DNA from 3 places in the Streptomyces sp. NBC_00878 genome. Region 2 is predicted to be linked to each of the others. Evidence: predicted binding sites of a transcription regulator. Region 2 holds the regulator's gene; each other region holds the start of a gene.

What was found. The regulator HrcA, encoded in region 2, represses chaperone genes, less so after heat shock. The targets are predictions, from matches to a motif close to TTNGCACTCNGNNNNNCNGAGTGCNAA.
Region 1: a site for HrcA is predicted at 1,994-2,020, ahead of groES (co-chaperone GroES). Genes of this name have one in related genera too.
Region 3: a site for HrcA is predicted at 2,690-2,716, ahead of groL (chaperonin GroEL). Genes of this name have one in related genera too.

The regions. Positions count from the first base shown of each region.
Region 1 covers NZ_JAPEOK010000001.1:4,172,768-4,177,129, forward strand. Annotated here, with positions in the region: gene groL (chaperonin GroEL) at 1-1,401, opposite strand, end outside; gene groES (co-chaperone GroES) at 1,541-1,849, opposite strand; gene OHA11_RS17375 (polysaccharide deacetylase family protein) at 2,185-2,955, opposite strand; gene OHA11_RS17380 (methyltransferase domain-containing protein) at 3,468-4,362, shown strand, end outside.
Region 2 covers NZ_JAPEOK010000001.1:7,257,500-7,261,861, reverse strand. Annotated here, with positions in the region: gene dnaJ (molecular chaperone DnaJ) at 1-1,063, opposite strand, end outside; gene hrcA (heat-inducible transcriptional repressor HrcA) at 1,064-2,080, opposite strand; gene OHA11_RS31480 (MBL fold metallo-hydrolase) at 2,351-3,217, shown strand; gene OHA11_RS31475 (DUF3097 domain-containing protein) at 3,263-4,066, shown strand; gene hemW (radical SAM family heme chaperone HemW) at 4,330-4,362, opposite strand, start outside.
Region 3 covers NZ_JAPEOK010000001.1:4,779,289-4,783,650, forward strand. Annotated here, with positions in the region: partial or broken gene OHA11_RS20130 (12-oxophytodienoate reductase) at 1-783, opposite strand, end outside; gene groL (chaperonin GroEL) at 936-2,564, opposite strand; gene OHA11_RS20140 (cold-shock protein) at 2,945-3,151, opposite strand; gene OHA11_RS20145 (MoaD/ThiS family protein) at 3,608-3,883, opposite strand; gene thrC (threonine synthase) at 4,006-4,362, opposite strand, start outside.

The sequences.
Region 1 (4,362 bases), 3.1 Mb from region 2:
GGAGGTGATGACGTAGCCCTCCAGGCCGGCGTTCTCGGCGATCCAGCGCAGCGGCTCGACGGCGGCCTTGCGGACGACCGCGACACCCGTGGCCTCGTCGCCGGTCTTGCCGAGGTTGCCCTCCAGGACCTTCACGGCGTGGACGAGCGCGGAGCCACCACCGGAGACGATGCCCTCCTCGACCGCGGCGCGGGTCGCGGAGATGGCGTCCTCCAGACGGTGCTTCTTCTCCTTGAGCTCCACCTCGGTGGCGGCGCCGACCTTGATCACGCACACGCCGCCGGCCAGCTTCGCGAGGCGCTCCTGGAGCTTCTCGCGGTCCCAGTCGGAGTCCGTGCCCTCGATCTCGGCCTTGATCTGGTTGATGCGTCCGACGACGTCCTCGGACTTGCCGCCACCGTCGACGATCGTCGTGTCGTCCTTGGTGATGGTCACGCGGCGGGCGGTGCCCAGCACGTCCAGGCCGACCTGGTCGAGCTTGAGGCCGACCTCCTCGGCGATGACGGTGGCACCGGTGAGACCGGCCATGTCGCCGAGCATCGCCTTGCGGCGGTCACCGAAGCCGGGGGCCTTCACGGCGACGGCGTTGAACGTGCCGCGGATCTTGTTCACGACCAGGGTCGAGAGGGCCTCGCCCTCGACGTCCTCGGCGATGATCAGCAGCGGCTTGGAGGCGTTCGTCTGGATGATCTTCTCCAGCAGCGGCAGCATGTCCTGGATGGAGGAGATCTTGCCCTGGTGGATCAGGATGTACGGGTCGTCCAGGACGGCTTCCATGCGCTCCTGGTCCGTCACGAAGTACGGCGACAGGTAGCCCTTGTCGAAGGCCATGCCCTCGGTGAAGTCCAGCTCCAGACCGAAGGTGTTGGACTCCTCGACGGTGATGACACCGTCCTTGCCGACCTTGTCCATCGCCTCGGCGATGAGCTCGCCGACCTGGCTGTCCTGGGCGGACAGACCGGCGACGGCGGCGATGTCGGACTTCTCGTCGATCGGCCGGGCGGTCGCGAGGAGCTCCTCGGAGACCGCGGCGACGGCGGCGTCGATGCCCTTCTTCAGGAGGGCGGGGGACGCGCCGGCGGCGACGTTCTTCAGGCCCTCGCGGACGAGCGCCTGGGCCAGCACGGTGGCGGTGGTCGTACCGTCACCCGCGATGTCGTTGGTCTTGGTCGCCACCTCCTTCACCAGCTGGGCGCCGAGGTTCTCGTACGGGTCGTCGAGCTCGACCTCGCGGGCGATGGTGACGCCGTCGTTGGTGATGGTGGGCGCGCCGAACTTCTTGTCGATGACGACGTTGCGGCCCTTGGGGCCGATCGTCACCTTGACCGTGTCGGCAAGCTTGTTGACGCCGCGCTCGAGGGCGCGACGGGCGTCCTCGTCGAACTTCAGGATCTTCGCCATGGGAGCGGTTCAGCCCTCTCGGAAAACGTGGGTGAAACGAGCCGCGCCCCTGACACCCGGCTTCATAAGGTCGCGGGGGCCAGGGGCGCAGTTCACTGCAATGCTGGTAATGCCGGGAATGCTGGTGGTGCCGGGTGAATTACTTCTCGACGATCGCGAGCACGTCGCGAGCCGAGAGGACGAGGTACTCCTCGCCGTTGTACTTCACCTCGGTGCCGCCGTACTTGCTGTACAGCACGATGTCGCCGGTCTTGACGTCGAGCGGAAGACGCTCGCCGTTCTCGAAGCGGCCCGGGCCAACGGCCAGGACGACGCCCTCCTGGGGCTTCTCCTTGGCGGTGTCCGGGATGACCAGGCCAGAGGCCGTGGTCTGCTCGGCGTCGAGCGGCTGGACCACAATGCGGTCCTCAAGCGGCTTGATGGCAACCTTGGAGCTGGTGGTCGTCACGATCCGACCTCCCCCTTCGGAGATCTCACGGGGTTAACTGTCTGAGGTGGCGACCAGGTGGATCCGTCGTCGCGGGTGCCGGACCTGCCCGTCGCTATTGGCACTCTCCTGCGGTGAGTGCCAGAGCCGAGACTATGACTGCGATTAGCACTCGGTCAAGCGGAGTGCCAATTGCCACCGGCGGTCAGGGGGATGTTCGGCGCCCGGAACCGGGGTGGGCCCTGCTGGGGGCCGCACCCCCAGACCCCCCTTCATCGGCCTGAACGGCCTCGTCCTCAAACTCCCCCACTCTCGGCTGCGCTCGGGCGGGGGACCCCCACGACGGGCTGGGTGGCCTACAGGTAGTCCTCCAGGCGGGCCACAGCGAAACCCTCCCTCTGGACGCGGTTCAGCACGGCAGCCGTCGCGCCGGTGAGGCTCGTGCCGGCCCGCCCCTCGGGGCAGTGGAGGATGTCGCCCGGGCTGAGGCGGCCGGTGTCGCGCCACAGGACGACGGCGGCCAGGCCGCAGTCGGCGGCCGCGCGTACGGTGTCGGCGTTGTACTCGCCGTAGGGCGGGCGGAAGAGACGCGGGCGGATGCCGAAGCGCTGCTTGAGTTTCTCCTGCTGGCCGCAGATCTCGGCGCGCTGTCCGGCGTACGGAAGGCCCGGCAGGTATGGGTGGTCGAGGGTGTGGTTCTGTACGGTCGCGCCGACCGCGCGGAGCCGGCCGAAGTGGGCGTATCCCGGCCCGACGACACTGTCCGTGAGGAACATCGTGACCGGCAGCCGCAGTTCACGGACCATGTCGACGAACCCCGGGTCCTTCTCGGCGCCGTCGTCGAAGGTCAGGAAGACGACCCGATCGCGGGTGGGGACTCGGTCCACGACGGGCGGCAGGCCCGGTCCCGCGGTGCGGGCGGTGGGCCGCCGGGCGGGCGGTTTCGGCGCCGGGGCGAGTGGTGCGGTCAGGCCCCAGCGGCGGTACGCGTCCTCGGTGGGCCCGTGCGTACGCACCTTCTGCGCGGCCTTCTTGCCCAGCCGCTCGATGGGGTCCACGGACTGGGCGCAGCCGGCCAAGCAGACCAGCCCCGCGAGCAGTGCGGCGGCGGCCGGCAGCTTCCTCACAGGTGGTCCTCAAAACGTGCCACCGCGTGCCCCTTGTCCGTGACCGGCTTCAGCTTCACGCGGGGTTCGGTGGCGTAGGCATCCATGGCTTGCGCCGGGTGGGCCTTGAGGAGTTGTCGGCCTGCGGCCGGCTTGGCGGTGGTGCCGTCGGACCCTGGTTCCGAGCAGCCAGTGGCCAGTGCGGTGTCCGTCGGCAGGACGAAAGCGGTGCGGGCTGCGGCTGCACGGGGTGGCCTGATTGCGACCTGCGGGTCAGTGGGGGCTTGTCGCGCAGTTTCCCGCGCCCCTGAGGGGGTGCCCCCTGAGCCACCATTTGCCCCACTGCTGTCATTTTGTCGTACAAGTCGCATGAACCCGGATCCTCACAGGCCACACCCCTCACAAGCCCTCGACACATCCGGCGAACGCGTGCCGTCCTCCGACTGGCCCACAATGGGCCGGTGAACGACCTCGATCCTCCCGCCCGCCACCCGACCACCGCCCCTCATCGACGGGCTGCGCCCGACACCTCTTTGTCGTCATTCGCCGCCCTGCTCACCGGCCAAGGCCGTGCCCTGCTCGACGAGGTGCGGGACACCGAACCCGCTCAGGAACTGACCGTCGCCACCCGGCTGCGGCGTGAGCATCCCGTCGGGCTCGTGTCGGCGGCGCTCGGGCAGGCGCGGTTGCGGCAGCGGGCCGTGGTGAAGTTCGGCGCCGAGGACGCGGGGCGGATGTACTTCACGCCGAACGGCGTGGAGCAGGCGACCCGGGCGAGCGTCGCCGCGTACCGGGCCCGGCGGTTCCAGGAGCTCGGGGTGCGGTCCGTGGCCGACCTGTGCTGCGGCATCGGCGGTGACGCGATCGCGCTCGCGCGCGCGGGGATCCGGGTCCTGGCCGTCGACCGGGACCCGCTGACGGCGGCCGTGGCGCGGGCGAACGCCGACGCGCTCGGGCTCGGCGAGCTGATCGAGGTGCGCGAGGCGGATGTCACGGAGGTCGGGACGGCCGCGTACGACGCCGTGTTCGTGGATCCGGCGCGGCGGGGCGGGCGCGGGCGTGTCTTCGATCCCGAGGCCTATTCACCGCCGCTGTCGTGGGCCGTGCGAACCGCCCTCGAAGCGCCTCTCGCCGCGCTGAAGATCGCGCCCGGGATTCCGCACGAGACCGTTCCCGCCGAGGCCGGGGCCGAGTGGATCTCGGACTCCGGGGACGTGAAGGAGGCCGTGCTGTGGTTCGGCACGGGCGGGGCGGGGTCCGTACGCGCGACCCTGCTGCCCGGGCCGCGGACGCTCGTCGGCCGGGGGCTGCCCGACCCCCAAGTGCGGCCCCTGGGACGGTACTTGTACGAGCCCGACGGGGCCGTCATCCGGGCGCATCTGGTCGCGGAGGTCGCCGAGGAGCTGGACGGCGGCGGGCTCATCGACG
Region 2 (4,362 bases):
GCTCCTCCCCCCGCATCTGCGCCAGCTCCCGCAGCACCCGCTCCTGCTCGGGATCAAGCTTGGTAGGCGTCATGACCTCGACATGCACGATGAGATCCCCGCGCCCACCACCCCGCAGATGCGTGATCCCGCGCCCGTGCAACGGAACCGACTGCCCGGACTGGGTCCCCGGACGGATGTCGATCTCTTCCATCCCGTCGAGCGTCTCCAGCGGAACCTTCGTCCCGAGAGCCGCCGCGGTCATCGGAATCGTGACCGTGCAGTGCAGATCGTCGCCGCGCCGCTGGAAGGTCGAGTGCGGCAGCTCGTGGATCTCGACGTACAGGTCACCGGCGGGACCGCCGCCGGGCCCGACCTCGCCCTCGCCCGCGAGCTGGATCCGCGTGCCGTTGTCGACACCGGCGGGGATCTTCACGGTCAGGGTCCGGCGCGACCGCACCCGCCCGTCACCCGCGCACTCGGGGCACGGCGTCGGAACGACCGTCCCGAACCCCTGGCACTGCGGACACGGCCGGGACGTCATGACCTGGCCCAGGAAGGACCGGGTGACCTGGGACACCTCGCCTCGCCCGCGACACATGTCACAGGTCTGCGCGGAGGTGCCGGGTGCGGCGCCTTCGCCGCTGCACGTCGTACACACGACGGCCGTGTCGACCTGGATGTCCTTCGTCGTGCCGAAGGCCGCCTCGTCGAGGTCGATCTCCAGCCGGATCATCGCGTCCTGGCCGCGCCGCGTGCGCGACCGCGGGCCCCGCTGCGACGCCGTACCGAAGAAGGCGTCCATGATGTCCGAGAAGTTCCCGAACCCGCCGGCGCCGAAGCCGCCCGCGCCCTGGCCGCCCGCCTGGGACAGCGGGTCGCCGCCGAGGTCGTAGACCTGCTTCTTCTGCGGGTCCGACAACACCTCGTAGGCGGCGTTGATCTCCTTGAAGCGCTCCTGCGTCTTCGGATCGGGATTGACATCCGGATGCAGCTCGCGTGCGAGCCGCCGGAATGCCTTCTTGATCTCGTCCTGGGACGCATCGCGGCGCACGCCGAGTACGGCGTAATAGTCCGTGGCCACTTACGACTCCGCCAGGATCTGTCCGACGTACCGTGCCACCGCTCGTACCGCTCCCATCGTTCCGGGGTAATCCATGCGCGTCGGGCCGACCACGCCTAGTTTGGCTACTGCCTCGCCGCCCGAACCGTAGCCGACCGAGACGACGGACGTGGAGTTGAGTCCCTCATGGGCGTTCTCGTGACCGATCCGTACGGCCATGCCCGAATCATTGACCTCACCAAGGAGTTTGAGGAGAACGACCTGCTCCTCAAGGGCCTCCAGCACCGGACGGATAGTGAGGGGAAAGTCATGTCCGAAGCGGGTCAGATTGGCGGTGCCGCCGATCATCAGCCGCTCCTCGGTCTCCTCGACCAGGGTCTCCAGGAGAGTGGAGAGCACCGTCGCGACCGTACCCCGGTCGTCCGACTCGAAAGCATCGGGGAGATCCTGCACCAGCTGCGGGACGTCCGCGAAACGGCGGCCCGCGATCCGGCTGTTGAGCCGCGCGCGTAGATCCGCCACAGAGGCCTCCCCGAAGGGCGCCGGGCAGTCCACCATGCGCTGCTCGACCCGGCCGGTGTCCGTGATCAGTACGAGCATGACGCGGGCCGGGGCCAGCGACAGCAGCTCCACATGACGCACGGTCGAGCGGGTCAGTGACGGGTACTGCACGACGGCGACCTGCCGGGTGAGCTGCGCGAGGAGCCGGACGGTCCGCCCCACGACGTCGTCGAGATCGACGGCGCCGTCGAGGAAACTGTGGATCGCCCGCCGCTCCGGCGCGGTCATCGGCTTGACGCCCGCGAGCTTGTCGACGAAGAGACGGTAGCCCTTGTCCGTGGGGATCCGGCCGGCGCTGGTGTGCGGCTGGGCGATGAAGCCCTCGTCCTCAAGGACCGCCATGTCATTACGCACCGTGGCCGGGGAGACACCCAGCCGGTGGCGCTCCGTGAGCGCCTTGGAACCGACCGGCTCCTCCGTGCCCACGTAGTCCTGGACGATGGCGCGCAGCACCTCGAGCCTGCGTTCACTGAGCATCGCGCACACCTCCAGCTGGTCTTCCCCGCGGTCTTCGTGCGGTCTTCGATGCGGTCCTCGATCATCTTCGATCGCCTTGCCTGGCACTCAGCGCGCACGAGTGCCAGCATCCCCGGCCCAAGTGTACGGCCGGTAGGTACGGCGCGGGCAAGGACGGGCCTGCGATGTTGCGATGCCACGGCGACGTGCCCGGCGACGTGTACGGGGCTGTCCCGCTCTGTCCCGACTACTGTCTGCGCACTTCATGGGGCGTCGGGCTAGCGTCGGCGTATGAGGGTGACTTGGGAAGAGGCCGGGTGGGAGGAACTGGCTCCGCGGGTGGGGCGGTGCCGGCTTCCGGTGTGGGACTGCACGGCCGGGCTCGTGGTCGGCGAGGACGCGGCGCTCATGATCGACGCGGGGTCCGGGCTGCGGGAGGGCGCGCGGCTGCGTACGGAGGCGCGGCGGTTGCTCGGGGGCGGGCGGGTCACGCATCTCGCGCTCACCCACGCGCACTTCGACCACGTTTTCGGCGCGGCGGCGTTCGCGGGGGCCGAGGTCTTCGGGGCGGTGGGTCTTGAGCGGGTGCTCGCCGACGAACGGGACGGGCGGAACCGGCAGGACGGGCGGGACCGGCAGGACGAGGGGGACCGGCAGGACGAGGGGGACGGGCACGACGAGGGGGACGGGCACGACGGACGGGACGGGCAGGACGGGTTGCGGGCGGATGCCGTACGCAACGGCGCCGATCCGGGCGAGGCGGCCGAGGCGGCGGACCTCCTCGTCCGCCCCCGGCATCTCGTCTCCGGCGAGTGGACGCTCGACCTGGGCGGCGGCATCCAGGTCCTGCTGGCGAACGTCGGCCCCGGCCACACGGCCCACGACCTGGCGGTTCTCATCCCCGCACGTCCCGCAAGCCCCGGGGACCCCGCGACCGGCTCGCCTGAGATCGTCTTCTGCGGCGACCTGGTCGAGGAGTCGGGCGACCCCCAGGCAGGCCCGGACGCCGTCCCCTCCCGCTGGCCGGCGGCTCTGGACCGACTACTGGCCCTCGGGGGCGAGGAAGCGGTGTACGTACCCGGCCACGGGGCAGCGGTGGACGCCGGCTTCGTACGGGCCCAACGGGACGCGCTGGCACGGCGTTTCGGCGTGTCGTAGGGGGCCGGGCACACTCGGCGCGGACCGTCTCCTATCGTCATCCGAATGCGCCAGTACTCAGCGGACCTGACACCTCCGTGGAAGAAGCCCAAGCCCGTGCCCGAGGTCGCGGCGGAGCCGGGGCTCGTGGTCGAGGAGCCCGGCACCGGGTTCTGCGGTGCCGTGATCCGCTGCGAGGCGGGCACGGTCACCCTGGAGGATCGCTTCGGCAAACACCGGGTGTTTCCGCTGGAGCCACGGGGTTTCCTGCTGGAGGGGCGCGTGGTGACGCTGGTGCGCCCGTCGGCCGCGCCCGTACGCTCCACTCGTACGGCTTCGGGGTCGGTTGCCGTGCCCGGGGCCCGGGCACGGGTGGCCCGGGCGGGGCGCATCTACGTCGAGGGCCGCCACGACGCGGAACTGGTGGAACGGGTCTGGGGTGACGACCTCCGCATCGAGGGTGTCGTCGTCGAGTACCTGGAGGGCATCGACGATCTGCCCGCCATCGTCGACGAGTTCGGCCCCGGGGCGGATGCGCGGCTGGGGGTGCTGGTCGACCATCTCGTGCCCGGCACGAAGGAGTCGCGGATCGCGGAGGCGGTGACGAGCGAGTACGCGCTGGTCGTGGGGCACCCGTACATCGACGTCTGGGAGGCCGTGAAACCGGCGTCCGTGGGCATCCCCGGCTGGCCCCGCGTGCCGCGCGGGCAGGACTGGAAGACGGGGGTGTGCCGCGCACTGGGCTGGCCCGAGAACACGGGCGCGGCATGGCAGCGGATCCTGGGCTCGGTCCACTCGTACAGAGACCTGGAGCCGGAGCTACTGGGCCGCGTGGAGGAACTGATCGACTTCGTGACGGCAGCGGAGTGAGCGCGGCGGCCGTAGGGCTTTTTTTCGCCCCCGCCGCCCCTACCCATTCCCGTCGCTTCCTCTGGGGCCAGCCCCCGAACCCCCGCTCCTCAAACGCCAGAGGGGCTGATCTTCAGCCCGTCCGGCGTTTGAGGACGAGGCCGTTCAGGCCGACAGCGGGGGTCTGGGGGCGCAGCCCCCAGGAACGGGATGGTGGGGGTCCCCCCGCTCGAGCGAAGCCGAGAGTGGGGGAGGGTAGGGGCGGCGGGGGCGAGAAAAGGCCCTCAGTCCACCAGGTCACGCACCACCGCGTCCGC
Region 3 (4,362 bases), 2.5 Mb from region 2:
CTCCGGCGTCTCCGCCAGGCGCGCCTTGTACACGTCCTGCTTCCACTGCGAGTAGCGGAAGAGGACAGGGAAGGTCGGCGAGACCGCCGCCCGCACCGCGGCCACGATCTCGGCGGCGAACTTCGTCCGGGCGACGAGATTCCCCCCGTACGCGTCCGTACGGCGGTTCGTGCCCGACCACAGGAACTGGTCGATCAAGTAGCCGTGCGCGCCGTGCAGTTCGACCCCGTCGAAGCCGATCCGTTCGGCGGCGGCCGCGGCCTCGGCGAAGGCCCGGATGACGTCGTCCAGGTCGGCCTGGGTCATGGCCGTGCCCTGGCCCTCGGTGCCGTCGAGGCGCAGGCCGGACGGGTCGACCGCGGGCGCGTCCGCGAACGGCGGCTGCCCGGCGGACCGCACCATGCCGATGTGCCAGAGCTACGGCACGATCCTGCCGCCCGCCGCGTGCACCGCCTCGGCGACCTTCGCCCACCCCGCGAGCTGCTCCTCCCCGTGGAACCGCGGAATCCGGTCACTCTGCCCGGCCGACTCATGACCCACGTACGTGCCCTCGGTGACGATCAGGCCGACCCCGGCGGCGGCACGGCGCGCGTAGTACGACGCCACGTCCTCCCCCGGAACACCGCCCGGCGAGAACTGCCGGGTCATCGGCGCCATCATGATCCGGTTCGGCACGGTCAGGCCGTTTAGGGCAACGGGCAGGGAGAGGATCTCGGCCGCGCGGGAGGCGGAGGCGGAGGCGGAAACGGAGGTAGACGCGGGAGCAGAGGCGGCGACAGCCACGTCCCGGTCACGTCCATGACCCCGGACACGCCCGAGGGCGGCACCCCTGGAGTGAGGTACCGCCCTCGTTCACGTACTGGTACTGCCTGGTACTGCGATGTACTACCGGGAACTGCCGAGAACTACCGAGCCTGGGCTGCTTGCGCCTGGGCTCAGAAGTCCATGTCGCCGCCCGGCATGCCGCCACCGGCGCCTGCGCCGGCGCTGGCCTTCTCCGGCTTGTCGGCGATGACGGCCTCGGTGGTGAGGAACAGCGCGGCGATGGACGCGGCGTTCTGCAGGGCAGAGCGCGTGACCTTCGCCGGGTCGATGATGCCTTCGGCGATCATGTCGACGTACTCACCGGTCGCGGCGTTCAGGCCGTGGCCGACGGGAAGGTTGCGCACCTTCTCGACGATGACGCCACCCTCAAGGCCACCGTTGACGGCGATCTGCTTGAGCGGGGCCTCCAGGGCGAGCTTCACGGCGTTGGCGCCGGTCGCCTCGTCACCCTCCAGGTCCAGCTTCTCGAAGACCGAGGAGGCCTGGAGCAGGGCCACGCCGCCACCGGCGACGATGCCCTCCTCGACGGCCGCCTTCGCGTTGCGAACGGCGTCCTCGATGCGGTGCTTGCGCTCCTTGAGCTCGACCTCGGTGGCGGCACCGGCCTTGATGACGGCCACGCCGCCGGCCAGCTTCGCCAGGCGCTCCTGGAGCTTCTCGCGGTCGTAGTCCGAGTCGGAGTTCTCGATCTCGGCACGGATCTGGTTGACGCGACCGGCAACCTGGTCCGCCGAGCCCGAGCCGTCGACGATCGTCGTCTCGTCCTTGGTGATGACGACCTTGCGGGCCCGACCCAGCAGCTCCAGGCCCGTGTTCTCCAGCTTGAGGCCGACCTCCTCGGAGATGACCTCGCCGCCCGTGAGGATGGCGATGTCGTTCAGCATCGCCTTGCGGCGGTCACCGAAGCCCGGAGCCTTGACGGCGACGGACTTGAAGGTGCCACGGATCTTGTTGACGACGAGGGTCGACAGCGCCTCGCCCTCGACGTCCTCGGCGATGATCAGCAGCGGCTTGCCGGACTGCATGACCTTCTCGAGAAGGGGCAGCAGGTCCTTGACGTTGCCGATCTTGGAGTTGGCGATGAGGATGTACGGGTCGTCGAGCGACGCCTCCATCCGCTCCATGTCGGTGGCGAAGTACGCCGAGATGTAGCCCTTGTCGAAGCGCATACCCTCGGTGAGCTCCAGCTCCAGACCGAAGGTCTGGGACTCCTCGACGGTGATGACGCCTTCCTTGCCGACCTTGTCCATCGCCTCGGCGATGAGCTCGCCGATCTGGGTGTCGGCGGCGGAGATGGAGGCCGTCGAAGCGATCTGCTCCTTGGTCTCGACATCCTTGGCCTGCTCAAGGAGAGCACCGGAGACGGCCTCGACGGCCTTCTCGATACCGCGCTTGAGAGCCATCGGGTTGGCACCCGCGGCCACGTTGCGCAGGCCCTCGCGGACGAGCGCCTGGGCGAGAACGGTCGCAGTGGTCGTACCGTCACCGGCGACGTCGTCCGTCTTCTTGGCGACTTCCTTGACCAGCTCGGCGCCGATCTTCTCGTACGGGTCCTCGAGCTCGATCTCCTTGGCGATGGACACACCATCGTTGGTGATCGTGGGGGCGCCCCACTTCTTCTCGAGGACGACGTTGCGACCCTTGGGACCGAGGGTGACCTTTACGGCGTCGGCGAGCTGGTTCATCCCGCGCTCGAGACCGCGCCGTGCCTCCTCGTCGAACGCGATGATCTTGGCCATGTGAAGTGGTCCTCCCGGACTGGGGTGGAATCTCCAGGACCGCGCCCGCGCCCGCGACGGACGGCCTGCCGACCTCGTGGTTCCTTGCCCCACCCGGCCTGCGGGCCTCACCGACCCGGTCCTCGTTATCACTCTCACCTTCAGAGTGCTAACGCCAATGATTAGCACTCGACCCATGCGAGTGCAAGCGGCTCAGGATGATCCGCAGGTGAGAGCCGGTGGGGGGAGAGGGCAGGAGGAGGACGGGAGGGGGCAGGAGGTGGGGAGGAGAGGGGGAGCCTGCCGCCGTGAGGGCGTCACGCGGACATACCGAAGGGCCCGCACCCGGAGGTACGAGCCCTTCGAAAGAAGAACGTCGCTGCAGTAAGTCGGCGCGTGCTTCAGCCGGTCGCCAGTCGGACCATGTCCGCCTGCGGCCCCTTCTGGCCTTGCGAGATCTCAAAATCGACCCGCTGACCCTCTTCCAGGGTGCGGTAGCCGTCCATCTGAATCGCGCTGTAGTGGACGAAAACATCCGCACCACCGTCGACCGCGATGAAGCCGTACCCCTTCTCCGCGTTGAACCATTTGACGGTGCCCTGAGCCATGCCTAACTCCCCTATTACTGGCCCTTGCACAGACCCGCACTTCGCGGATCCGGGTCAGACCTCACCCCCCAACGGTTGGGGGTGTGCGCCGGAACGCGTCGACCGCGGCCGAATGTATCCGTCCAACTGCCCTCTGCAACAGGTCAATCCGACGAGAATTCCGGGCGTGACCGATCGGGAATATGCGAAGAATTCACGAAGATTCAGGGCAAGTCGGGCCCCATAAATGCCATAAACGGCTCAAAAAGGCGGGGCACTTTGGCTACTTCTTGTCGGGCTTCGGGCGGGAACTTATATGCGCCTGGCATGCGGATCGAAGCAGCTTCCCCAACTGTACCCCGCTCAACCATACAGAATTGCCCCTTCCGCTTCTCTTACGGAGGGGGCAATTCGGTGAACTCTCAGTAATCACAGTTACCGACGGTAATGATCAGTCATCGGCACCGCGCCCGCTGGTCAGCCGCCGGCGACGGCGGGGATGATCGACACCCCGACCCCGTCCGGCGTGGCCGTCTCCAGCCCCTGCTCGAAGCGGACGTCGTCGTCGTTCACGTACACGTTGACGAACCGCCGCAGCTGCCCCTGGTCGTCCAGAACCCGGGCCGCGATCCCGGCGTGGTTCTTCTCCAGATCGGCGATGACCGCGCCGAGAGTCCCACCCTCGGCAGAAACCTCGGCCTTGCCGCCCGTGTAGGTACGCAGAATGGTGGGGATACGAACGTTGACGCTCATGGGGTTAGACCTCCGTCGGAGTGGGTGGCCCCTTCAGGGGCGCGGGGAACTGCGCAGTCTTTTTTGGGGGCGCGGGGAACTGCGCGACCAGCCCCCACGCGCCCGCAGCGAAGGAACAACGACTAGCCGAGCCCAGCTTCACGGAAGGAATCCAGGTTCGGCCGGATCGTCGCGGTCAGCCCCGTGTCGGAAGCGACCGCGTCCAAGGTCTTCAGACCATCCCCGGTATTGAGGACGACAGTCGTCAGACTCGGATCCAGCAGCCCATTCTCGATCAGCTTCTTCGCCACCCCCACCGTCACACCACCAGCGGTCTCCGCAAAGATCCCCTCGGTCCGCGCCAGCAACTTGATCGCGTCGACCACCTGCTCGTCGTTCACGTCCTCGACGGCCCCACCCGTACGCCGGGCGATATCGAGAACGTAAGGACCATCCGCCGGGTTTCCGATCGCGAGCGACTTCGCGATCGTGTTCGGCTT